4 regions of the Pseudomonas sp. B19(2017) genome follow, and region 4 is predicted to be linked to each of the others. Evidence: riboswitches for the same ligand, from Rfam matches in the RefSeq annotation. Region 4 holds a riboswitch; each other region holds the start of a gene.
The links. A riboswitch is a leader RNA that binds a small molecule or an ion and turns the genes downstream of it on or off. The one in region 4 is predicted to bind cobalamin.
Positions count from the first base shown of each region.

Region 1: another riboswitch for cobalamin. It lies ahead of cobO (cob(I)yrinic acid a,c-diamide adenosyltransferase); the one in region 4 lies ahead of CAF70_RS12005 (CbtB domain-containing protein).
Region 2: another riboswitch for cobalamin. It lies ahead of cobW (cobalamin biosynthesis protein CobW); the one in region 4 lies ahead of CAF70_RS12005 (CbtB domain-containing protein).
Region 3: another riboswitch for cobalamin. It lies ahead of CAF70_RS09980 (ABC transporter substrate-binding protein); the one in region 4 lies ahead of CAF70_RS12005 (CbtB domain-containing protein).

Region 1 is NZ_NEJR01000036.1:7,789-13,662, reverse strand. It holds gene CAF70_RS25850 (hypothetical protein) at 1-22, shown strand, start outside; gene CAF70_RS25845 (DUF3077 domain-containing protein) at 399-662, shown strand; gene CAF70_RS25835 (hypothetical protein) at 887-1,465, opposite strand; cobalamin riboswitch at 1,633-1,851, shown strand; gene cobO (cob(I)yrinic acid a,c-diamide adenosyltransferase) at 1,971-2,582, shown strand; gene CAF70_RS25825 (cobyrinate a,c-diamide synthase) at 2,579-3,874, shown strand; gene bluB (5,6-dimethylbenzimidazole synthase) at 3,871-4,521, shown strand; gene cbiB (adenosylcobinamide-phosphate synthase CbiB) at 4,518-5,426, shown strand; gene cobD (threonine-phosphate decarboxylase CobD) at 5,419-5,874, shown strand, end outside.
Region 2 is NZ_NEJR01000003.1:231,996-237,869, forward strand. It holds gene CAF70_RS06870 (branched-chain amino acid aminotransferase) at 137-1,156, opposite strand; gene CAF70_RS06875 (ATP-binding cassette domain-containing protein) at 1,293-2,870, opposite strand; gene CAF70_RS06880 (hypothetical protein) at 3,076-3,435, opposite strand; cobalamin riboswitch at 3,534-3,747, shown strand; gene cobW (cobalamin biosynthesis protein CobW) at 3,847-4,914, shown strand; gene cobN (cobaltochelatase subunit CobN) at 4,918-5,874, shown strand, end outside.
Region 3 is NZ_NEJR01000005.1:168,433-174,306, reverse strand. It holds gene CAF70_RS09995 (OprD family porin) at 1-1,259, opposite strand, end outside; gene CAF70_RS09990 (ABC transporter ATP-binding protein) at 1,276-2,064, opposite strand; gene CAF70_RS09985 (iron ABC transporter permease) at 2,061-3,077, opposite strand; gene CAF70_RS09980 (ABC transporter substrate-binding protein) at 3,077-4,087, opposite strand; cobalamin riboswitch at 4,197-4,395, opposite strand; gene CAF70_RS09975 (DUF1624 domain-containing protein) at 4,424-5,590, opposite strand; gene CAF70_RS09970 (TonB-dependent siderophore receptor) at 5,794-5,874, opposite strand, start outside.
Region 4 is NZ_NEJR01000007.1:15,778-21,651, reverse strand. It holds gene CAF70_RS12020 (alpha/beta fold hydrolase) at 1-312, opposite strand, end outside; gene CAF70_RS12015 (LysE family translocator) at 333-962, opposite strand; gene CAF70_RS12010 (GNAT family N-acetyltransferase) at 1,088-1,567, shown strand; cobalamin riboswitch at 1,646-1,870, shown strand; gene CAF70_RS12005 (CbtB domain-containing protein) at 1,963-2,151, shown strand; gene CAF70_RS12000 (CbtA family protein) at 2,161-2,847, shown strand; gene CAF70_RS11995 (cobalamin biosynthesis protein) at 2,847-3,233, shown strand; gene cobM (precorrin-4 C(11)-methyltransferase) at 3,269-4,021, shown strand; gene CAF70_RS11985 (DUF1272 domain-containing protein) at 4,088-4,330, shown strand; gene CAF70_RS11980 (response regulator transcription factor) at 4,549-5,163, shown strand; gene CAF70_RS11975 (transporter substrate-binding domain-containing protein) at 5,177-5,874, shown strand, end outside.

The DNA of each region.
Region 1 (5,874 bases), on a different contig from region 4:
GAGCAAGCAGGTCTGGTGGTGACTCAATGTGCCAGTGAGATGCGCCGCTGCTCTTGCAAAGGCGGCGTGGAGGCGAGCCCAAGAATCAGATTTAATACCTTTCTTGTAGGCCGTTTCCCAAAGATACTCCCAACGCCTATTCTCTGTTGCGCGCGCCAAATGCGGTCTCTAGTCTCGGCATGTCGTTGACCTTCAATGACCGGGTTAGCCGCCCGAAATCGTCAGACACCGCAGCCGTGCAATACCGAGTAATCGGCATTGGCGCCTTATGGCGGCTGTGCGTGGGGCACCTGCGGGTGCGCCGGGTGCCTGACGTCCCGGTCGGCTAACCCACGTACAGCTGCCACCATACTGTTTAGCCGCTGTTGGTGGTCGCTTCACTACGACAGGAGCCTTAAATGACCACCGAAGAAACGAAATGCACAGTCGGCAAAACCATATTCTTTCAAGGTGAAAACCAGACCCACCCCCTGTTCCGCATCGAACCCGGCATCTCATGCCAGAACGCCCGCGAACAAGCCTCGGAATTGATTGGCTATGCACGGGACCTGACCATCGACGGCCTGATGGAAGACAAGCCAAAGCTGATCTGGGCCGCGCACTACCTTTGCGCCTTGGGCAAAGCGCTGCTGGATGATGCCGAACTCGGCATGATGCGTTAAGGCCTGAAAGGCGCGCAGACCAATCGCGGCATCGGCCGCGCTCCCATGGAGCCGCATATAACTGAAAGGTTTAGCAGGGGCTCTGTGGGAGCGGGCGTGCCCGCGAACACCGGCGCAGCCGGTGCCAGCCACCGCGTTGAATTCTTCGCGGGCACGCCCGCTCCCACATAGGCCACGTCGCGCTTGCGAAACGGGTTCCAGTTCCGGCCTGCGCCGGAGTTGATTCAAGCCTGCTTGAGCAGCAACGCCACCCCCGGGAAATATTGCCCCAGCTCGTTGTGCAACTTGCGATAGGCATAGGGGAAGTACCAGGCGATGGCGCAGGCGGTATGTTTCTGCAAATCTTCTACCAGGTCCTGCAGTTCCTCGGGGCTGGCGTGCTGGCCGGCCTTCCACGGGCTGATGAACAGCGCTCCGGCCTTCAACTGGCTGGGGTAGGCTACCTGGCGGGCGAGGGCAGCGGTCTGCTGCAGGGCGTCGGCCAGGTCCAGTCGGGCGATTTTCGGCCAGCGCTGACTGACACTGAGGTACAGCGCTTCATCGGCACTATTGATCGACAGGTCGCAGCGCGCTTCGTATTCACCTTCATCGCGCTGCTTCTTGCCGGCAAACTGCTGCAGTGCCGCCAGCTCCGCCTGCCAGGCCGCCGCGGCAAGCAACCCGGTATTGGCGGCTGCCCCATGCCAGTACGGTGCTTCGGCATCGCCGGCAAACTGGTTGAACCGGTCGATGCAGTCACCCCAGCGCTCCAGCACCGGGGCGAGAAACTCAAGGCGCGGGTTGTTGATGATCTGGCCTCGCATGCTGCGCTCTCCTGTTGTCGTTGTGATCGCGTTCAGCCGAAAGTGATGGCTATGTGATATCACTGGATCCAGTGTGGCACAACCCGGTGAATTGGCCATTACCCGGGCAATGCCTGTTCGACTGCAAAGCGCCCCGCTTTGATTGACGCTCCCGGTGCAACCCTCTAACCTTCGCGCGTGTTTCAGGTGCCCTGCCAGCCCCGTCTGGGCAGGGTGAAACTGGGAAGCCGGTGGGCGCCAGCATGGCGCGATTCCGGCGCTGCCCCCGCAACGGTAGGTGAGTCGCGGCCGCGCAGAGCCACTGGGTGTATGCCCGGGAAGGCGCGCAGGCCTGGGCCAAGGCCCGCTCACAAGCCCGGAGACCGGCCTGATACTGCCAACGGCATCACGGAGGGTGATGCGCGGTGCACTGTGGCGTCCGGCCACGGCCCCTGCGCGTTCTCCGTTTGCCCGCCTATTACCTGTCGCCGCGCCTTGCCGTGGCGCCAGCCAGCGGAGAACCCTGATGAGCGAACCCACCGAACGCGACGAACGCCACCTGGCGCGCATGCAGCGCAAAAAGGCGATCATCGACGAACGCATCGCCAATTCCCCCAACGAGTGCGGCCTGCTGCTGGTGCTGACAGGCAATGGCAAGGGCAAGAGCAGTTCGGCCTTCGGCATGCTCGCGCGCGCACTGGGCCATGGCATGCAGTGCGGTGTGGTGCAGTTCATCAAGGGCCGCAACAGCACCGGCGAAGAGCTGTTCTTCCGCCGCTTCCCCGAGCAGGTGCGCTACCACGTGATGGGCGAGGGCTTTACCTGGGAAACCCAGGACCGCCAGCGCGATATCGCCGCCGCCGAAGCGGCCTGGGTCGTGTCGCGCCAGTTGCTGCAAGACCCGAGCGTGCATTTCGTGGTGCTCGATGAACTGAACATCGCCCTCAAGCACGGCTACCTTGACCTTGATCAGGTGCTGTCCGATATCCAGGCCCGGCCGCCGATGCAGCATGTGATCGTCACTGGACGTGCCGCGAAACCCGAGATGATCGAGCTGGCCGACACCGTGACCGAGATGGGCATGCTCAAGCACGCCTTCCAGGCCGGCATCCGTGCACAGAAGGGCGTGGAACTGTGAGCCAGCCCCGTCATTGCCCTGCCGTACTGATCGCGGCACCCGCCTCTGGCCAGGGCAAGACCACCGTAACCGCCGCCCTGGCCCGGCTGCACCGCAACCTCGGACGCAAGGTACGGGTGTTCAAGTGCGGGCCCGACTTTCTCGACCCGATGATCCTCGAGCGGGCCAGCGGCGCGCCGGTGTACCAGCTCGACCTGTGGATGATCGGCGCCGGGGAAAGCCGCCGCCTGCTGTGGGAAGCAGCCGGCGAGGCCGACCTGATACTGATCGAAGGGGTGATGGGGCTGTTCGATGGCACGCCGTCCAGCGCCGATCTGGCGCGCCACTTCGGCGTGCCGGTACTGGCGGTGATCGACGGCACGGCCATGGCCCAGACCTTCGGCGCGCTGGCCTTGGGCTTGGCACGCTACCAGGCGGACCTGCCGTTTGCCGGTGTGCTGGCCAATCGGGTAGGCAGCCTGCGCCACGCGCAATTGCTGGAAGGCAGCCTGACCGAAGGTCTGCGCTGGTATGGCGGTTTGTCCCGCGAGCGTGGTATCGAGCTGCCTAGCCGCCACCTGGGGCTGGTCCAGGCCAGCGAACTGAACGACCTGGACGCGCGCCTGGATGCCGCTGCCGAGGCGCTTGGCGCCAGTTGCGATGCTGCTTTGCCGCCGCCAGTGAACTTTGCCGAACCCGAACCGCAAGCCAGTGCTGCCTCGTTGACCGGTGTGCGCATCGGCGTGGCGCGGGACGAGGCCTTTGCCTTCACCTATGGCGCCAACCTCGACCTGCTGCGCAACCTGGGCGCGCAGCTTGAGTTTTTCTCGCCGCTGCATGACCACGAATTGCCTGCCGTGGACAGCCTGTACCTGCCGGGCGGTTATCCCGAGCTGCACCACCACGCCCTGGCCGCCAACGCGCCCATGACCGAGGCGATACGTGCCCATCACGCCCAGGGCAAACCGTTGCTGGCAGAGTGCGGAGGTATGCTGTACCTGCTCGATGCCCTGACCGATGTGGCCGGCGAGCGTGCCGAACTGCTCGGCCTGCTGCCCGGCGAAGCAACCATGCAGAAGCGTCTGGCAGCCCTGGCGCTGCAGGCGGTGGAACTGCCGGAAGGCACCCTGCGCGGGCACACCTATCACCATTCGCTGACCAGTACTGCACTGGAGCCGATCGCCCGAGGCCTGAGCCCCAACGGCGGGCGTGGCAACGAAGCGGTGTACCGCCTGGGGCGGCTGACGGCTTCCTATGTGCACTTCTACTTCCCCTCCAACCCGGATGCGGCGGCGGCGCTGTTGCGACCATGAGTGAACACGCCTACAGCGACGCCGAGCGCGCCGCGATCTACCGGGCCATCGGCGAGCGCCGTGACATGCGCCATTTCGCCGGTGGCGAAGTGGCCCCGGAAGTGCTGGGCCGCCTGCTGGCCGCCGCACACCAGGCACCGAGCGTCGGGCTGATGCAGCCCTGGCGTTTTATCCGTATCACCCAACGCGACCTGCGCACGCGCATCCAGGCCTTGGTGGAAGCAGAGCGGGTGCGCACCGCCGAAGCCTTGGGCGAACGCTCCGACGCCTTCATGAAACTGAAGGTGGAAGGCATCAACGACTGCGCCGAACTGCTGGTGGCCGCGCTGATGGACAACCGCGAGCCGCATATCTTCGGCCGCCGCACACTGCCGGAAATGGACCTGGCCTCGCTGGCCTGCGCCATCCAGAACCTGTGGCTGGCGGCCCGTGGCGAAGGCCTGGGCATGGGCTGGGTGTCGCTGTTCGACCCGCAGGCGCTGGCGGCCCTGCTGGGCATGCCGACCGGGGCCAAGCCGGTCGCGGTGTTGTGCCTGGGGCCGGTGACGGAGTTCTACCCGGCCCCGATGCTGGTGCTGGAAAACTGGGCCGAGGAACGGCCCTTGAGCGAAATGCTCTTTGAGAACCAATGGGGAGAGCGCCAATGAGCGTGGCTTTGCTGACAGTGGCCGGCGTGGCCCTGGATGCCTTGCTGGGTGAACCGCAGCGGCGCCACCCGCTGGTGGCCTTCGGCAACATGGCCAGTAACCTCGAGCGCCGCCTGAATGCCGGCGGGCGCGGCTGGCGCAGCCACGGGGTGAGCGCGTGGTTCCTGGCCGTGGTGCCGCTTACCCTGGTGGCGCTGATCCTGTCCTGGCTGCCGTACATCGGCTGGCTGGTCGACGTGCTGGCACTGTATTGTGCCGTCGGGCTGCGCAGCCTGGGCGAACACGTGTTGCCGGTGGCCAGTGCCTTGCGCCAGGGTGACCTGCAGGAAGCTCGGCGCCGTGTGGGCTACCTGGTCAGCCGCGAAACCCGCGAGCTGGACGAACCGGCCGTGGCCCGGGCGGCCACCGAATCGGTGCTGGAGAATGGCAGCGATGCGGTATTCGCCGCGCTGTTCTGGTTCGTGGTGGCCGGCGCGCCAGGCGTGGTGCTGTACCGCCTGAGCAACACCCTGGACGCCATGTGGGGCTACCGCAACGAACGTTTCGAACGCTTTGGCTGGTGCGCGGCGCGCGTCGACGATGTGCTCAACTATATTCCCGCCAGGCTGGTGGCATTGACCTACGCGTTACTGGGCAAGACCCGCCTGGCCCTGGCCTGCTGGCGCAAGCAGGGCCCGCTGTGGGACAGCCCCAATGCCGGGCCGGTGATGGCCGCCGGTGCTGGTGCGTTAGGGGTGGTGCTCGGGGGACCGGCGGTATACCACGGCGAGTTGCATGAGCGGCCGCGCCTGGGTGACGGGCCAATGGCCGACGCCGATGCCATCGAGCGCGGCTGGGGCCTGGTGCAGCGCGGCGTATGGCTGTGGCTGCTGGTGATCTGCCTGGGAACCTACATCAATGCTTGAACACGGAGGCCGCCTGCTGCGGGCGGTACGGCAATACGGCATCGCCCGCGAGCAATGGCTCGATCTGTCCAGCGGCATTGCGCCATGGCCTTTCCCGATTCCACCGATTCCCATGGAGGCTTGGGCGCGCCTGCCGGAGACGGAGGATGGCCTGGAGGACGCCGCACGCGCGTATTACGGCGCTCGCCAACTGCTGCCGGTGGCCGGTTCCCAGGCTGCGATCCAGGCGTTGCCGCTGTTGCGCGCAGCCGGCCGGGTAGGGGTGCTGACGCCGTGCTATGCCGAGCACCCATACGCCTGGCAACGGGCGGGGCACCAGTTGCTGGAGCTGGACGAAACGCAGGTCGAGGCGACGCTGGACAGCCTCGACGTGCTGGTGCTGGTCAACCCCAACAACCCCACCGGCCGCCGGGTGCCGCGTGAACGCCTGCTGGATTGGCACGACCGC
Region 2 (5,874 bases), on a different contig from region 4:
GTAAACCCGCTCCCACAGGGACCGCGCAGGCATTCAGATCGCGGGCAAGCCATGGATATGATGCTTGAGCGTTTAACCAATGAAAACGGGGCATGCCATCGCTGGCATGCCCCGTTTTTCAAACCGTCAAAGCGCTTCAGGCAACTTTGACGATCCAGCCAGCCGGTGCTTCAACATCACCGCTCTGGATACCGGTCAGCTCGTTGTAGAGCTTCTGGGTAACCGGGCCGACCTTTTCCAGGTCATGGAACACGTGCAGCTTGCCGTTGTACTCGATGCCGCCGATCGGGGTGATCACCGCAGCGGTACCACAGGCGCCGGCTTCGATGAAGCGGTCCAGCTTGTTGATTTCCACATCGCCTTCGATCACGGTCAGGCCCAGGCGCGATTGCGCCAGTTCCATCAGCGACAGGCGGGTGATACCTGGCAGCACCGAGGCCGATTTCGGGGTGACGAACTCGTTGTTGGCGGTGATGCCGAAGAAGTTGGCCGAACCGACTTCCTCGATCTTGGTGTGAGTCAGCGGATCGAGGTAGATGGCGTCGGCGAAGTTGGCTTTCTTCGCTTCCGCGCCCGGCTGCAGGCTGGCGGCGTAGTTGCCACCGACCTTGGCCGCGCCGGTGCCTTGCGGGGCCGCGCGGTCGAAGCTGGAAATCTGGAAGTTGTGCGGCTTCATGCCGCCCTTGAAGTACGAGCCAACCGGGATGGCGAAGATCGAGAAGATGAACTCGGGGGCGGTGCGCACGCCAATGTTGTCACCGGTGCCGATCACGAACGGACGCAGGTAGAGGGCGCCTTTGCCATGCGGCGGCACGAACTTCTCGTTGGCCTTGACCACTTGCTTGCACGCCTCGATGAACACATCGGTCGGCACCTGCGGCATCAGCAGGCGGGCGCAGCTGCGCTGCATGCGGGCGGCGTTCTGGTCCGGGCGGAACAGGTTGATCGAACCGTCCTTGCAACGGTAGGCCTTCAGGCCCTCGAAGCACTGCTGGCCGTAGTGCAGGGCAGTGGAGCCTTCACTGATGTGCAGTACGTTGTCTTCGGTCAGGGTGCCTTTGTCCCACTCGCCATTGCGCCATACGGACAGGTAGCGTTTGTCGGTCTTGATGTAGTCGAAACCGAGCTTGTCCCAATTAATGCTTTCGTTGCTCATGACACCCTCATTGTCTTGCAGGTGCCCGATTGCTCGGGCTGCTGTTATATGCGCACCACGCCACCATAATACATCCGTGGCAGATCGGGAACGGCCAGTCACGAATTGATAGCCTGCAATGCATTTTTTTCGTTTGTTACAGCTGCAGGTATGCGTCAAGCGCCAGGTTTTGCAGCAATACCGCGTCGTGCGAGGCCACCACCAGCGCCCCGCGAAACTGCCCGAGCATGCGCTCCAGGGCTGCTAGTGATGGCAGGTCCAGGTGATTGCCGGGTTCGTCCAGCAGCAACAGGTCGAGCGGCCGCTCGCGGTACAGTACGGCGGCAAGCGCTGCCTTCATCCGCTCACCGCCGCTAAGCAGGCTGCTGGGCAGCTCGATACGGGCCGCATCCAGGCCCAGTTGCGCCAGGCGGCTGCGTAATTCGCCCTGGGCCAGCGACGGGTTGGCCTGGCGCAGGTGCTCAAGCACGCTGGTGTCGCCCGGCAATGAGTTGCAATGCTGGTCGAGCAGGGCGGTTTCGCCGCTGAGGCGCAGGTACTCGGCAGATGCCGTCAACTCGCCGTTCATCAGTTTGAGCAATGTGGACTTGCCACTGCCATTGTCACCGACCAGGCCAACCCGCTGGCCCAGGCACACGCGTAGGTCAAGCGGCTTGCGGGTGCCATGTGGCAGGCGCAGTGCCTGCAGGGCCAATACTTCGCGACCTGCATGGCGCTGCGGTGTAGGTGCATGCAGGGTAATAGCAATGTCCTGCTCCACTTCGCCGGCGGCGTCGCGCACTTTGCCCTGCAGCGCCTGCCGGGCGTCGCGATGATCGCGGCGTTGCTTGCCTGCCGTGGCCTGGCTGCGCTGCTGTTGGCGGTCGAGCAGTATCCTGGCCTGATTGGCGCACCTGGCCTGGCGCCCGGCCCGCGCTTGATGACGCTCCAGGTCTTCGCGCTGACGCTGCCGTTCACGGGCCTGGCGTTGTTGCTCCTGTTTCAGCCGGGCAAGTTGCTGTTGGGCCTGTTCGGTCTGGCTGGTCTTCTGTGCTGAATAGAAGCTGTAGTCGCCGCCGAAGGCCTGCAAACCCAGGCTGGACAACTCGACGATGCGCTGCATGTGCGCCAGCAGGCTGCGGTCGTGGCTGATCACCAGCAGGCCTCGGTCCCAGGCCTGGATCATGCCCAGCAACTGGGCGCGGGCGTTGCTGTCCAGGTGATTGCTCGGTTCGTCGAGGATCAGGTAGTCCGCTTCGCTGAGCCAGGCGCCGACCAGCGCCACGCGCATGGCCTGACCGCCGCTCATGCTGTGGGCGGGCTGGTGCCAGTCAAGCTGCCCCAGGCCGTGCCGTTGCAGCTGCCCCTGCAATTGCTCGCGGATATCCCAGCGTTCGCCAACGGTGTCGAAGTCACTGGCTGCGACGCTGCCTTGCTCGATGCGCTCCAGCGCAGCGAGCACCGAGCCCACCTGGGCCAGGTCGGCAACCGTGGTGCTGTGCTCGATCACCTGCTGGTCCAGAAGATGGATGCGCCCAAGGCGCCGACACTGGCCCCTGCTGGGCTCGCGCTGGCCGGCAAGTATCTGCCCGAGCAGGCTCTTGCCCACGCCGTTGCGCCCGACCAGGCCGGTGCGGCGTTGGTCGAAGGTTTCGCTGAGGTCGGTAAACAACAGCCTGCCGTCAGGCAAGGCCAAGGAGACGCTGTCCAGCGTCAGGATCGACGTGTTCGTCATGCACAACTCCACAAATGCCGCGACATCTCCGGGGCGAACCGGAGGCTGAAGACTGGCCGTCGAAGGGACGGCGGCATCAATGGCGCATTGGACGAACACCTCGTGAAAGTGGAATGCGTAGCCTAACGGAAAGAGGCATCGTTGTCGCGCGAAAACAGATTCCGCGAATGCACTGCGGCCCTTGTAGGAGCGCGCATGCCCTGGTTCAGCGCCCCATCAAGCGCTTGCTCCAGTCGCCCCCGTGGTTCTGCTGGCAGGCCTCTTCACTGTCAAACCGAACATGCCAGGCCGGATGGTCCAGCTGAATGCCGGCCTGCTCCAGCGCAAGGCCCGTCAGCGCCAGCATGCGCACCTTCGCGTCGCCCGCCAAAGCGGTGGCCTTGTCGGCCTCTCGCTCGAACACCCAGGTAATGCGCAGGCTGGCCGGAAAATCTTCGGGAGCCAGACGGTGGGTAAGCCAGCTGAAACCAACGATTTCCGCCTTTGCTGTTTCGCAGGCTTCGGTCAGGCAAACCACCAGTTCACGCTCCAGGCGTGCAATATCGCGCTTGTTCAGGGGTTTCACCGGTGGGCCTCGCTGCTCAAAGCCACCACTGTAACGCAGTCGCGTCAATTGTTGTCGGCCGGCCCGACAGCAATGGTTGACCACCCGCCAGCCACTGCGTAGCCTTGCCACTTCGAGGTTCTTCGGCCAGGCCGAAGCTAAGACGGGAACGCGGTACAAGCCGCGGCTGCCCCCGCAACTGTAAGCACCGACAACGGATCGACACAGCCACTGCGCCCGCGCGCGGGAAGGCGTCATCCCGCCAGCCTGCTGCTCCAGCGGGCACATGGAACGGTGCGAGCCAGGAGACCTGCCTCGTCACGTTTTCGACTTTCAACCGGGCGGGGTGATCCGGTGGCGAACAAGCCCGGCCGACCTGGCCCGCGGCTGTCGTCCTGCATGCCCGCGCCACACTGCCAAGGGCAATGCGACATGAAAACACTGGCCAAGCTCCCCGTCACCATCGTCACCGGCTTCCTCGGCTCGGGCAAGACTACCTTGCTGCGCCACATGCTCGACAACGCCCAGGGCCGCCGCATCGCGGTGATCGTCAACGAGTTCGGCGAGCTGGGCATCGATGGCGAAATCCTCAAACAGTGCAGCATCGGTTGCACCGAGGAAGAAGCCAGCGGCCGCGTCTACGAGCTGGCCAACGGCTGCCTGTGCTGCACCGTGCAGGAAGAATTCTTCCCGGTAATGCGGGAGCTGGTGGCACGCCGTGGCGACCTGGACCATATTCTCATCGAAACCAGCGGCCTGGCCCTGCCCAAACCTCTGGTGCAAGCCTTCCAGTGGCCGGAAATCCGCAATGCCTGCACCGTCGACGCGGTAATCACCGTGGTCGATAGCCCGGCTGTGGCTGCCGGCACCTTCGCCGCCTACCCGGACCAGGTCGATGCCCAGCGCAAGCTCGACCCTAACCTGGACCACGAATCGCCGCTGCACGAGCTGTTCGCCGACCAGCTGGCCAGCGCCGACCTGGTGGTGCTGAACAAAGCCGACCTGATCGACGCCGAAGGCCTGGCCAAGGTCCGCGCCGAAGTCGCCGAAGAACTGCCGCCAGCGGTGAAAGTGGTCGAAGCCAGCAGCGGCAAGCTGCCACTGGAAGTACTGCTGGGCGTGGGTGCCGAGTCCGAGGCGCACATCGATGGCCGCCGTACTCACCACGACTCGCACCACGACGGCGACGACCATGACGATCATGACCACGACGCCTTTGATTCCATCTCCATTGACCTGCCGGAAGCCGACGAAAGCCTGCTGCTCGACGCCCTGACCCAATTGGTTGTGGAGTTCGGCATCCTGCGTGCCAAAGGCTTCGCTGCCATCCCGGGCAAACCGATGCGCCTGCTGGTGCAAGGCGTGGGGACCCGTTTCGACAAGCACTTCGACCGCGCCTGGCGCGCCGACGAGCCGCGCATCACCCGCCTGGTGCTGATCGGCCAGGACCTCGATGCCGCCCAGCTTGAAGCGCGCCTGCGCCAGGCCCTGGGCGCCTGACCCATGCACCTGCTGCGGACCCAGCCCGGCGGCTTCGTGCCGGATGACAGCATTGCCGACCTCGGCCAGACGCCCGCCGAGCTGGTGATTCTCTGCAGCGGCGATTCGCACCTGGCATTGCTCGCCGATACCGCCGAGCAATTGCCCGAGGATTTCCCCAGCCTGCGCCTGGCCAACCCGATGCAGGTGCAGAACCACGCCTCGGTCGATCTATACTTTGACGAAGTGCTGCGCCATGCCAAGGTCATTCTGGTGTCGCTGCACGGTGGCGTTGGCTACTGGCGCTATGGTGTCGAGCAACTGGTCGAGCTGGCTGCCCGTGGCGTGCAGCTGATTTTGGTGCCGGGCGACGACCGCCCGGACCCGGAGCTGACCAGCCTGGGCACTGTCAGCGGCGCGCAGGCCGAGCGCCTCTGGCACTACCTGCGCCAGGGCGGCAAGGCCAACGCCATCAACCTGTTCAACTGCCTGGCCAACCAATGGCTGGGCCGCGACTATACCTGGGACGAGCCGCAGCCGTTGCCGCGCACGGCGGTGTACCACCCGCAGAAGGGTAGCGCGGCGCTGGAGGACTGGTACCCGCAGTGGCACCCCGAGCAGCCGGTGGCGCCGCTGCTGTTCTATCGCTCGCACCTGCAGGCGGCCAACACCGCGTTCATCGACGTGTTCTGCCAGCGCCTGCAGGCCGCCGGGCTCAACCCGTTGCCGATCGCCGTGGCCAGCCTCAAGGAAAGCACCTGCCTGGAGCAGGTCGAAGCCTGGCTGGACGAGGTCGGCGCCGAGGTGCTGGTCAACACCACCGGTTTTGCCCTGTCCAGCCCGGAACGCCCCAACCTGCGCCCGTTCCGTCGCGACATTCCGGTGCTGCAGGCCATCTGCGCGCAAGACAACCAGCCCGGCTGGGAAGCCAGCGAGCAGGGCCTGGGCGCGCGCGACCTGGCCATGCACATTGCCTTGCCC
Region 3 (5,874 bases), on a different contig from region 4:
TGCACGTCATGGCGCAGCGAAAACACGGTGCCTTTGGCCTTGCCATCCTGCACCACATACCGCGCCTCAAGGTCCCGCTCCCAATGTTTGCCGCCCTTGCCATACCCCAGGTACGCATACCCGCCCGCAGGGTCGACGTGGGTGCCGTCGATAGCGAAACCGCGCACATATAGTGCCGTCAGGTTCAACCCTGGCACGCCGTAGGCGCCCATGTTCAGGTCATAGCGCGCCTGCCACGATTTCTCGTTCGGCGCGTTGAAGTCCGACATCTGCACCGCGTTGGCGATGAAGATCGCCCCCCGCGTCACGTAGTCGAATGGCGTGTTGCCGTCCACTTGCTGCCAGCCCAGGCTGAAGCCGTGCGGCCCATGGTTATAGCGCGAGACCAGGCTCCAGGTGGTGTTGTCGATGCGCCCGGACAGCGCCTTGCCGGTGTCGGTGGTGCGGTACAGGTTGAGGTCGAGGCTGAGACTGCGGCGCTCGTCCAGGGCATGGCTGAGGGTGCTGCCCAGGTAGTGCTGGTTCCAGCTGTCCTGGTAGCGTGAGGTGTAAATGCTGCCGCTGAAGGCGGCGCTTGGGTTCCACGACACACCGGCCAGGTCGAAGCTGTTGCCCTGACGGCCGTTGGAGTAGTTGACCACGAAGCCCTGATCGTGGCTGGAGGCATTGCGGTCGGTACTCTCGTTGAAGTGTCCGGCCACCAGCTTGAGATTGTCGAATTCGTTGCTGGCGAGGAAGAAACCGGTGGCAGTCTCGGGCAGCAGGCGGCTGTCCGAGGAGCTGAACACCGGGGTCTTGACCCGTTGCTCACCGTAGGCCAGCACCGTATTGGACAGGCGCAGTTTCAGTGCCGCGCCGGCACGGCTGTATTCGTTTTTCGGGTGCCCCTCGTTATCCAGCCCGAGCAAGCGCGCCTTGCCCGCGCGCCCGCCGCCGCTGTCAAGTTGCACGCCGAGGTAGGCGTGGGCATCGACCCCGACACCGATCAAGCCCTGGGTGAAGCCGGACTGGAAGGTGCCCATCAGCCCATAGGCCCATTCCTCGGCCTTGCCGTTACGTTCATTGCGCGGCTTGTAAGCGTTGCGCGCGGCACTGTTGCGCCCGCCATGTTTGTAGTCGCGCTGGTCGAATACGCTGCGGTTGAGCAGGCTCCAGCGGCCATCTTCGACAAAACCGTTGCTTTGCGACTGGGCAGATTCGGCCAGCGCAGCCGGCGCTAGCAGGGTGCTGGCGAGCAGCAGGGCGACAGGGCGCGGCATGGGCGGAACTTCCTGTTCAGGGGGCGCGAAAACGCAAGATGCGCGCGCCGTCGAAGGGGTCGATGAGATAGTGGGCGTGCACGCCGAAGGTGCTCAGCAGGCGCTCGGGGGTGAGCACCTCGAGCGGTTTGCCGAGGGCGACCAGGCGGCCCTTGTCGAGCACCGCGATACGGTCGCAGGTAAGCGCCTGGTTGAGGTCGTGCAGGGCCACCAGGGTGGTCACCGGCAGGGCTTGCACCTGTTGCAGCAGGCCTAGCTGGTGCTGGATATCGAGGTGGTTGGTCGGCTCGTCCAGCAGTAGCACCTGGGGCCGCTGTGCCAGGGCTCGGGCGATGTGCACGCGCTGGCGCTCGCCACCGGACAGCGACCCCCACAAGCGTGTGCGCAGGTGCAGGGCGTCGAGGTCGGCCAGGGCTTGCTCGACGATCGCGCGGTCTTCCCGGGAGAATGGCGCCAGCGCCGACAACCAGGGCGTGCGGCCCAGGGCAACGGCGTCGAACACGCTGATCGCATCAAGGGTATCGGCCTGCTGTTCGACCAGCGCGAGGGCCTGGGCGACACGGCGGCGCGGTAACTGTGCCAGTGGCTCGCCCAGCAGCTGCACGCTGCCGCTGCCTGGCCTGCGCAGCCCGGCCAGCACCTTCAGCAGCGAGGATTTGCCGGAGCCGTTGGGGCCGACGATGCCCAGGGTTTCACCGGTGACAACACTCAGTTCGATGTCGCTGAGTACGGTATTGCCGGCCAGCTGCAGCCCCAGGCGCTGGCAACTCAAGGGGGCCACCCGTACCGCCGTCATGACTGTCATGGGCGCCCCCGGCGGCTGATCAGGATCAACGCGAAGACCGGTGCGCCGAGCAGTGCGGTGACTACACCAACGGGGATCACCTGGCCGGGGATCAAGGTGCGCGACAGGATGTCGGCGGCAACCAGGAACAGTGCCCCGCCCAGTGCGCTGGCGGGAAGCAGGCGGCTATGCCCGGGGCCGAGCAGCAGGCGCAGGGCATGGGGAATCACCAGCCCGACAAAACCGATGGCGCCGACGATGGATACCATCACCGCGGTCACCAGCGCCGCGCAGCTGATCAGCAGCAACTGGGTGCGCCGCACCGGGATACCCAGCGACGCCGCCGAGTCGGCACCGAAGGTGAAGGCATCCAGCACACGGCGGTGCCACAGGCACACCACCAGCCCGAACAGCGCCACTGGCACGGCCAGCCACACCGAAGGCCACCGCACGCCGCTAAGGTTGCCCAGCAGCCAGAACAGGATGCCGCGCGCCTGCTCGGCGGTAGCCGACTTGGTGATGAGAAGGGCGGTGAGGGCGTTGAACAGTTGCGAGCCGGCGATCCCGGCGAGAATCACCTGGGCGTTGTTGCTGCTGGGGCCGGCTGCGCGGGCCAGCACCAGCACCAGGGCAAACGCTGCCAAGGCGCCAATGAAAGCGCCGCCGGACATGCTCAGCGCCACGCTGCCAAGGCCCAGCAGGCCGACCAGCACCGCACCGGTCGAGGCACCGGCAGACAGCCCCAGCAGGTAAGGTTCGGCCAACGGGTTGCGCAACAGCGCCTGAAGGATCACGCCGCAGATGGCCAGGCCGGCCCCACAGGCCGCCGCAACCAAAGTGCGGGTCAGGCGGTAGTTCCAGATGATGCCGGCATCGATCGGGTCGACCGGGTAGCCGGCCTGCCACAGGTGGTTGGCCAGCACCTGGCCGACCACGCCGGGTGACAGGTTGCTCTCACCGATAGCGGTGCCGGCCAGCAGGGCTATCAACAGAGCGGCCAGGGCAACAGCGATGCAGGGGAACAGGCGCATCATCATTGGGCTGCTTTACCGCTGGCGAAGGCTGCGGACAGTGTCTGCAGGCCGCGGAACAGGCGAATGCCGGCCTGCATGGCGTCGGCGTCGAGGATGATGATGCGGTCGTGCTTCACCGCATCCATGTTGCGCGTTACCGGGTCGCTGCGCAGGAATGCCAGCTTCTTCCGGTAGTCGTCCGCGGGGTAGCGGCGGCGGTCCATGCGGGCGATGATCAGCCAGGTGGGGTTGGCCTTGGCCAGGGTTTCCCAGCCAACGGTCGGCCACTCTTCGCTGGATTCGACCACATTGCGCACGCCGAGGGTGCGCAGCATGAAATCGGCGACCCCCTGGCGTCCCGCCACGTAGGGGTCGATGTGCAGGTCGGCGCTGGAGAACCAGAACAGCGCCGAGGTGGTGGACAGGTCCTTGCCGGCCAGTTGCGCCTTGGCACTGTCCAGGCGGCCTTTGAGCTCGGCGTTCAGGGCCGTGCCACGGTCTGGCACGTCGAAGATTGCCGCCAGCTGGCTGACGCTCTTGTAGATGCTCTCGACCTGGAACGCCTGCAGGCGGGTGCCGTCGGCGCCCACCAGGTTGTCCTTGCCTTCGCAATCCGACGGTAACAGGTAGGTGGGGATGTTCAGTTCGTCGAACTGTTCCCGGGTGCCGACTGCGCCTTGGGCACCGACCATCCATTCGAACTGCACCGTCACCAGCTGCGGGCGCTTGCCTACCACCCCCTCGAAGCTGGGCTCATTGTCGGCCAGGCGCGGCACCTTGTCGTTCTGCGCCTGGTACTCGGGCAGCACATTGTTGAACCACAGCGAGGTGCCCGCCAGTTTGTCGCCCAGCCCCAGCGCGTAGAGCATCTCGGTACCGGCCTGGCCGATGGTGACCGCGCGCTGCGGTGCCTGGGCGAAGGTTTGCGGCTTGCCGCAGTTGTCGAGCGTCAGCGGGTAGTGGGTGGCAGCAGCCTGGGCCAGGCCGGTGAGGCCGAGGCCAGCGAGCAGGGTGGCTAAACGGGGCAGCATGCTGGGCGATCTCCTATCGGACAGTTCGGGTGAGGAACGCACGGACAGGCATCGCCGAGCCCCGCGGTTGGCAGGGGCAACACTGATGGCCAATCCCGGACACCCCGCCGGTTGGTGAATGTAGGCCGGCAGGTCTCCTGACTGGTGCGTCATGGCCTGGCTCCGGCCTTCCCGGGTTGCTGGCCCAGTGGCATCGATGGAGCAGGCTCGGCACCTACAGTTGCGGGGGCAGTTCCGTTTGGCCCGTCATGACGGGCCTGGGATTCCCTGTTAGTTCCGTGATGGAAACCGGCGGCCGGCATGGTAGACCATCGCGCCGCCGGGTGAAAACGCTTTTCAGAAGTACTTAAGCCAGCGGATGTCACGTCGCCGCGCCTTCAGCCGGGCGAACCAGCGCACCGGCAGGTACAGTGAAACCGCCAGCAACACGGCCCCCAGCCACACCGCGGCGATGCCGTCGAAGCCGAAGTAGTCGCCATGGTTGCGGCCGAACAGCGCCACGCTGGCCAGGTACAGCAGCTTCAGCACATACAGGTGCAGCAAATAGAAGAACATGGGGGCCGCGCCGAACACCGCCAGGGCGCTGATCCAGCGGGCCTGGCCAGCGCGTTCGAAGGCGCGCAGCAACAGCAGGCCGCAGCCCAGGGTCAGGGCCAGGAACAGCAGCGACGGTGGGTACTTGGTGATGTTGAAGAAGCTCATCAGGGTTTGCGTGAGGGTTGGGTAAGCGCTCCATGGCGCCTCGCCGTAGCCGTTGAGCAGGCGCAGCACGACAAAGCCCGGCAGCGCGATCAACCCGGCCAGCAGCAGGCGATGCTGGCGCTGGCCGGCATCGCTGCCACGGGCGAACCACGGGCCCAGACCATAGCCCAGGGCAATGACACCGACCCACGGCAGCACCGGGTACGAGGTGCGCAGGCGCAGGCTTTCGGAGAACGCCAGCCAGCCCCGGTCATGCAGTATCGCCCATGGCACATGCAGGGCGGATTCGGCGCCAAAGTGCAGGCCATCGAGCAAATTGTGGCCGGCGATGATGATGGCGCCCAGGGCGATCAGGGCGGCACGTGGCAACCAGACCAGCAACGACAGGGCGATCATGCTGACGCCGATGGCCCAGATCACTTGCAGGTAGATGACGCTGGGTGGCAGCTGGAAGGTCCAGGCGAAGTTGACCAGGGTGAATTCCAGCACCACCAGGAATAGCCCGCGTTTGAACAGGAACGCCGAGACATCGCTGCGGCCCTGGTGTTTCTCGCCGTACAGCCAGGCCGACAGGCCGGTCAGCATGACGAATACCGGCGCGCACAGGTGGGCCAGGGTGCGGCTGAAGAACAGCGAGGGCTCGGTGGTATCGATTGCCATCGGGTCGCTGACCTGACGGTGCAGGAAGAAGGTTTCGCGGACGTGGTCCAGGAGCATGAACAGGATCACCAGGCCGCGCAGGGCATCGATGCTCTGCAGGCGCTGGGTGAGCAGGGTGGGGGTGGCGGTGGCGCTTGTCATGAACGTTCGCTGGCAGGAATGGATGTCAAATGAAACGTTATCTTATAACTAATTGGTAGTGAGTTGGTAACTGTTTTTGTGGGGCCTGTACCGGCCCTTTCGCGGGCGTGCCCGCTCCCACAGGAATTTCACCCATGCTGAAATCGGTGCAGTACCTGTGGGAGCGGGCAAGCCCGCGAAGAGGCCGGTGCAGGCAGTTCAGGTCAGAAGCTGTAATCCACCGTCGCAAAGTACGACCGTGGCGTACCCATCAACCACTGCTGGCCACTGAACGCCGACTGCAC
Region 4 (5,874 bases):
GCTGTGCCCCACGGCAAAGCGCGGCACGTCGCCATACTCGCCTCGCCCGGCTGCGAAAGCGTCCACTGCCAGCGCAGCGGTGCGGTTCCAGCCACGAAACACCCCGCCGTGGTCACTGTCACCATGCCCCTGGACATCGCTGAGCCACAGGTCGAAGTGCTCGCCCAGGCGCATCAGCAACGGCTGGTAGGCCAGGCAGCAGAAGCCGTTGCCGTGCAGAAAGTGCAGCAGCGGCTTGCCACTGGCCGGGGTTCGCCAGCCACGCAGCGTGAAGCCTTCGGCGCATTCGTGAGACCAGGGGATCAACTGCATCGGCTACTGTACTCGCGAGGTCAGGAAAACGCCGATTCTACAAATAGCAGCGGGTACAGTGAAATCACCAGCAGCAAGGCCATCAGGACATTGAACAGCATCAGCCAGCGCGGATTCTGCAACAGGTTGCGCAGGGCGCTGCCAAACATTACCCAAACCCCCACGCTGGGCAGGTTGACCAAGGCGAACAAGGCGGCAATGACAATCACGTTGGTCACATAGCCTTGCGCCGGTGTGTAGGTGGTTATCGCCCCTACCGCCATCACCCAAGCCTTCGGGTTGACCCACTGGAATGCCGCCGCCCCCCAGAAGCCCAGCGGTTTGCGGGCCCTGGACGAGGCTGTGCCGACCGGCCCGGAGGTGGCGATCTTCCAGGCCAGGTACAGCAGGTAGATGGCGCCGGTGTAGCGCAGTACCGTATACAGCGCTGGCCAGGCCTTGAACACCTCGCCCAGGCCCAGGCCTACGGCCAGCACCATCACCATGAAACCGACGCTGATACCCATGGCATGGGGGATCGAGCGACGCACACCGAAGTTCACCCCCGAGGCCAGCAGCATGGTGTTGTTGGGGCCAGGTGTGATGGAAGATACGAAGGCAAACAGCACGAAGGCGGTCAGCAGGTCGGCAGAGGCAAGCATGGCAGGCATTCCACTTTCTTGACAGGTCCTGTCACACTAACGGAGTCGCCCTCCTGTGCGACCGGTACAGTTCCACTATATTGCATAGATACACATTGCTGTACCGCTACAACCCGACCAAGGAAGCCGTCACCATGAGCCTCACCATTCGCCCTGCCGTACGCGCCGATGCCGAGCAGATCCTGGCCTTCATCACCGAGCTGGCAGAGTACGAACGTGCCCGCCACGAGGTGATAGCGAGCGTTGCCGATATCGAGCACAGCCTGTTCGGCGAGGGCAGCACCGTGCACAGCCTGATTTGCGAGCGCGATGGCCGGGCAATCGGTTTTGCCGTGTATTTCTATAGCTACTCGACCTGGCTAGGCCGCAACGGTATCTACCTGGAAGACCTGTACATCACCCCTGAGCAACGCGGCGACGGCGCCGGGCGACAGTTGCTGCAACACATTGCCCGCGAGGCGGTGGCAAACAAATGCGGGCGCCTGGAATGGAGTGTGCTGGACTGGAACGAGCCGGCGATTGGCTTCTATGAGAAGTTGGGCGCCGAAGCGCAGGATGAGTGGGTGCGCTACCGGCTGGATGGGGACAAGCTGGCGGCGTTTGCTCGCGGGTGAGTGGGTGGATGCTCCCGGCACTGCAAAGCCAAAGCCCTACCATCACGGCAATTGACGCCAAGCCCGCCCCCATGCTCTCCTTATGCCTCGCGTTCAGGTGCCCCCGATGGGGGTGAAACGGGAAACCGGTGCGTTGCAGGCCCTCCAGCAGGGCCGGACAAGGCCGGTGCTGCCCCCGCAACGGTAAGCGAGCGAAGCGTCTGTACCACTGTGCCCGGTCATCGGGCATGGGAAGGTGACGCCTTCCAGGAGCCTGGCTCCTCCTCGCAAGCCCGGAGACCGGCCTGTCGTTCATGAACACCCCGCGGTGGGCGGGCGCTGTTGCATTCCCCTGAGCCGCCACGCTCGGGGCTGCCGCGCTTGCCCATTGCCCACAAAAAGCAGAGGAACGCGTCATGCCCGTCACCAGTGCCAAGCAACACAGCCTTACTACCCCCACCACCCTCAGCCAGCGTGTCGTCATCGCCGTCGGCGCCAGCCTGCTGGGCCTGTGCCTGGTGTACTTCGCTGGTTTCTCGCACATCGAGGCCGTGCACAACGCCGCCCACGACACCCGCCACAGCGCCGCCTTCCCCTGCCACTGAGTACGCCCGATGATCACACGCATTGCCCGTACCGCGGGCTTCAGTGGGCTGCTGGCGGCCTTGCTGCTGACCCTGCTGCAAAGCTTCTGGGTCACCCCGCTGATTCTCGAGGCTGAAACCTACGAGTCCGCGGCCCCCTCCGCCCAGCACGAACATGCTGTCGCAGTGGCCGGCCATGAACACAGCGCCGAAGCCTGGTCACCGGAAGACGGCTGGCAACGGGTACTGTCCACCACCGGCGGCAACCTGGTGGTGGCGGTCGGCTTCGCCCTGATCCTCACCGCCCTCTACAACCTGCGCGAACCAAAGCGTGCCGGCACGGGTGCACTGTGGGGCCTGGCGGGTTTCGCCGTGTTCTGCCTGGCCCCGACCCTGGGCCTGCCGCCTGAACTGCCAGGTACTGCAGCCGCCGACCTGGGACAACGCCAGGCCTGGTGGATCGGCACCGCCAGTGCCACTGCGCTGGGCCTGGCGCTGCTGGTGTTCGCTCGCCACGGGTTGCTGAAGGCACTGGGCGCCGTACTGCTGGTCATGCCCCATGTGATCGGTGCACCGCAACCCGAGGTGCACGAGAGCCTGGCCCCCGCAGCACTGGAAGCCCAGTTCAAAGTCGCCTCCTGGCTGACCAACGCCGCCTTCTGGCTGGCCCTGGGCCTGCTCAGCGCCTGGCTGTTCCGACGCTCCAGCCAGGCCTGATGCCAGCCTTCTACGCCGGTTTCGGCTGCCGTCAGGGTTGCCCGGTGGATACGCTGGAAACCTTGCTACGCCAGGCCCTGGACGATCAGGGCCTGGCGTTGGCCGACCTCAACGGTATCGCCAGCATCAGCCTGAAGGCCGACGAACCCGGTTTGCAGCAGCTGGCCAAGCGCCTCGACGTGCCCTTGGTGTTGTACGATTGCGCGCAGTTGCAACCCTACGCACACCAACTCAGCCACTGTTCCGCCACAGCCTATGCCCACAGCGGCTGCTGGGGCGTGGCCGAGAGTGCGGCACTGGCACTCGCCAGCCAGCGGTTGGGCACGGCCAGGTTGCTGCTGACGCGCCAGGTACTGGGCCCGGCTACCCTCGCCCTGGCCCGTTGAACGTTTCACCCTCCTCTTTCCTGCAAGGACATTCCATGACGGTCTACTTCATCGGTGCCGGCCCCGGCGACCCGGAACTGATCACGGTCAAGGGCCAACGGCTGATTCGCCAGTGCCCGGTGATCATCTATGCCGGTTCGCTGGTGCCGGCCGCCGTGCTCGAGGGCCATCAGGCCGAGACCGTGATCAACAGTGCCGAACTGCACCTGGAACAGATCATTGCCGCCATGCGCAGCGCGCATGAGCGAGGCCAGGATGTGGCGCGGGTACACAGTGGCGACCCCAGCCTGTACGGCGCCATCGGTGAGCAGATCCGTCACCTGCAGGCGCTGGGCATCGCTTACCAGATCATCCCCGGGGTCACTGCCACGGCGGCCAGCGCCGCCCTGCTCGGCTGCGAACTGACCCTGCCGCAGGTCGCGCAGACCGTCATCCTCACCCGCTATGGCGACAGTTCGCCAATGCCGCCCGGCGAACAACTGGGCGACCTGGCGCGCCACGGCAGCACCCTGGCGATTCACCTGGGGGTCAAGCACCTGTCGCGTATCGTCGATGAACTGTTGCCACACTACGGCGCACACTGCCCGGTGGCGGTGGTGCATCGCGCCACCTGGCCGGATCAGGACTGGGTGCGCGGCACCCTCGGCGATATCGTCGAGCGCGTCACGGCCAAGGACTTCCGGCGCACCGCGCTGATCCTCGTGGGCCATGTACTGGGCGACACATCGTTTGCCGAATCGGCCTTGTACCGCGCAGGGCACGCCCACCTGTATCGCCCTGGCGACTGAGCATTGCCAGGTTCGCCGCGGGCGTAGCAGACTCCAGGTTCCCACCTGCAAACAGGAGTCATGCCCATGCTGGACCTACGCCCCAACTGCGAGTGCTGCGATACCGACCTGCCGGGTGACAGCCCCGACGCGCTGATCTGCTCCTTCGAATGCACCTTCTGCCGTACCTGCGCCGAAACCCGTTTCCAGGGCCGCTGCCCGAACTGCACCGGCCAGTTGGTAGCACGCCCGACACGGGTCGGCCGGGCACTGGCCAACAACCCCGCCTCGACCCAGCGCGTGACCAAATCTCACTCTGCCTGCGCTTGAGCGACCTCAAAAAAGACATTGCCGCTTTGACAGGGTGATGTCTTTCCCGCTACTTGTAGGATTTTTCAACAAATACCGCGTGGACTTTCAACACTTCTATACTCGGCATTACCAAATTTAGGGAATGGTCGTATCGTGCAGCGCTTCCGATAACCCACTTGCAGACGTATTCCTGAGTGATCAAGGAAGCGGACCACACCCCGACAGGAGTTTTCCTCATGACAACCGTGCTGATCGTCGACGACCACCCCATCGTCCGGCTGTCCCTGCGCCTACTGCTCGAGCGCGAGCGCTTTCATGTCATCGGCGAGGTCGGCAATGGCAGCGAGGTGGCGCAGGTGGCCCGCGAACTGCGCCCGGACGTGGTCATTCTCGACATCGGCCTGCCCGGCCTGGATGGCATGGAAGTGATCAAGCGCCTGCAATGCCTGGAGCCGGTCCCCAAGATCATGGTACTGACCGGCCAGGCCACCGACCTGTATGTGCGGCGCTGCCTGGATGCCGGCATCGGCGCTTTCGTCACCAAGGAAGAAGACCACGAGGCGTTGCTGTTTGCCCTCAAGGCCCTGGTCAAGGGCTACTCGACCTTCCCGCAAATGTCGGTCAACAGCAACTCGCTGGAAAGCGAACCGGTGCGCCTGGCCAGCCTGTCCAACCGGGAAATGGAGGTGCTGCGGCGGCTGGCGCGGGGCGAGAACAACAAGAATATCGGCACCTGCATGAACCTCAGTGCCAAGACCATCAGCACCTACCGGGGCCGCATCATGGAAAAGCTCAAGACCGAATCGCTGGTTGAAATGGTCGACCTGGCCAAGCGCAACAGCGTCTACTGAGCACTTGGCCGCGATGAAGCGCCTGCTGGCAAGCGCCCTCCTGGCCATCGGCCTGGCCGGTTCCGGCGCACTGCTGGCCAACAGCGAACCCCGCCAGTTGCTGGCCCGATCGGTCAGCGCCGCCGCCCCCCTTGCGCTGACCCAACAAGAGCGGCAATGGCTACAGCAACGCCAGCACCTGGTGCTGGGCAGTTCGCGGCCCGACTACCCACCGCTCGAAATCAATGTCAGCCCGCGCGACTACGAAGGTCTGAGCGCCGATTACGCAGGTATTATCGCCGAACAGCTGGGCATCCCCATCGAGGTACGACGCTACGACAGCCGCCACGAAGCCATCGCCGCCCTGCGCGAGGGCCGTATCGACCTGCTGGGTAGTTCCAACGCCTTCGAGGCCGCGGATGCCCAGCTGAGCCTCAGTGCTGCCTATGCCGACGACCTGCCGGTGATAGTCACCCGCGAGGGTCGCAGCCTGAAGAACACGCCCGACCTCGCCGGCCTGCGGTTGGCCATGGTCGATCATTACCTGCCAGCCAGTAACGTCCGCACCCTGTACCCCAAGGCGCAATTAAGCCTGTATCGCTCGACCCTGGCCGGCTTGGCCGCCGTCGAACTGGGCGAAGCCGACGCCTACCTGGGCGATGCCATCAGTACCGACTTCGCGATTGGCAAGAGTTACCAAGGGACACTGAAGATCGACCATTTCTGCCAGGT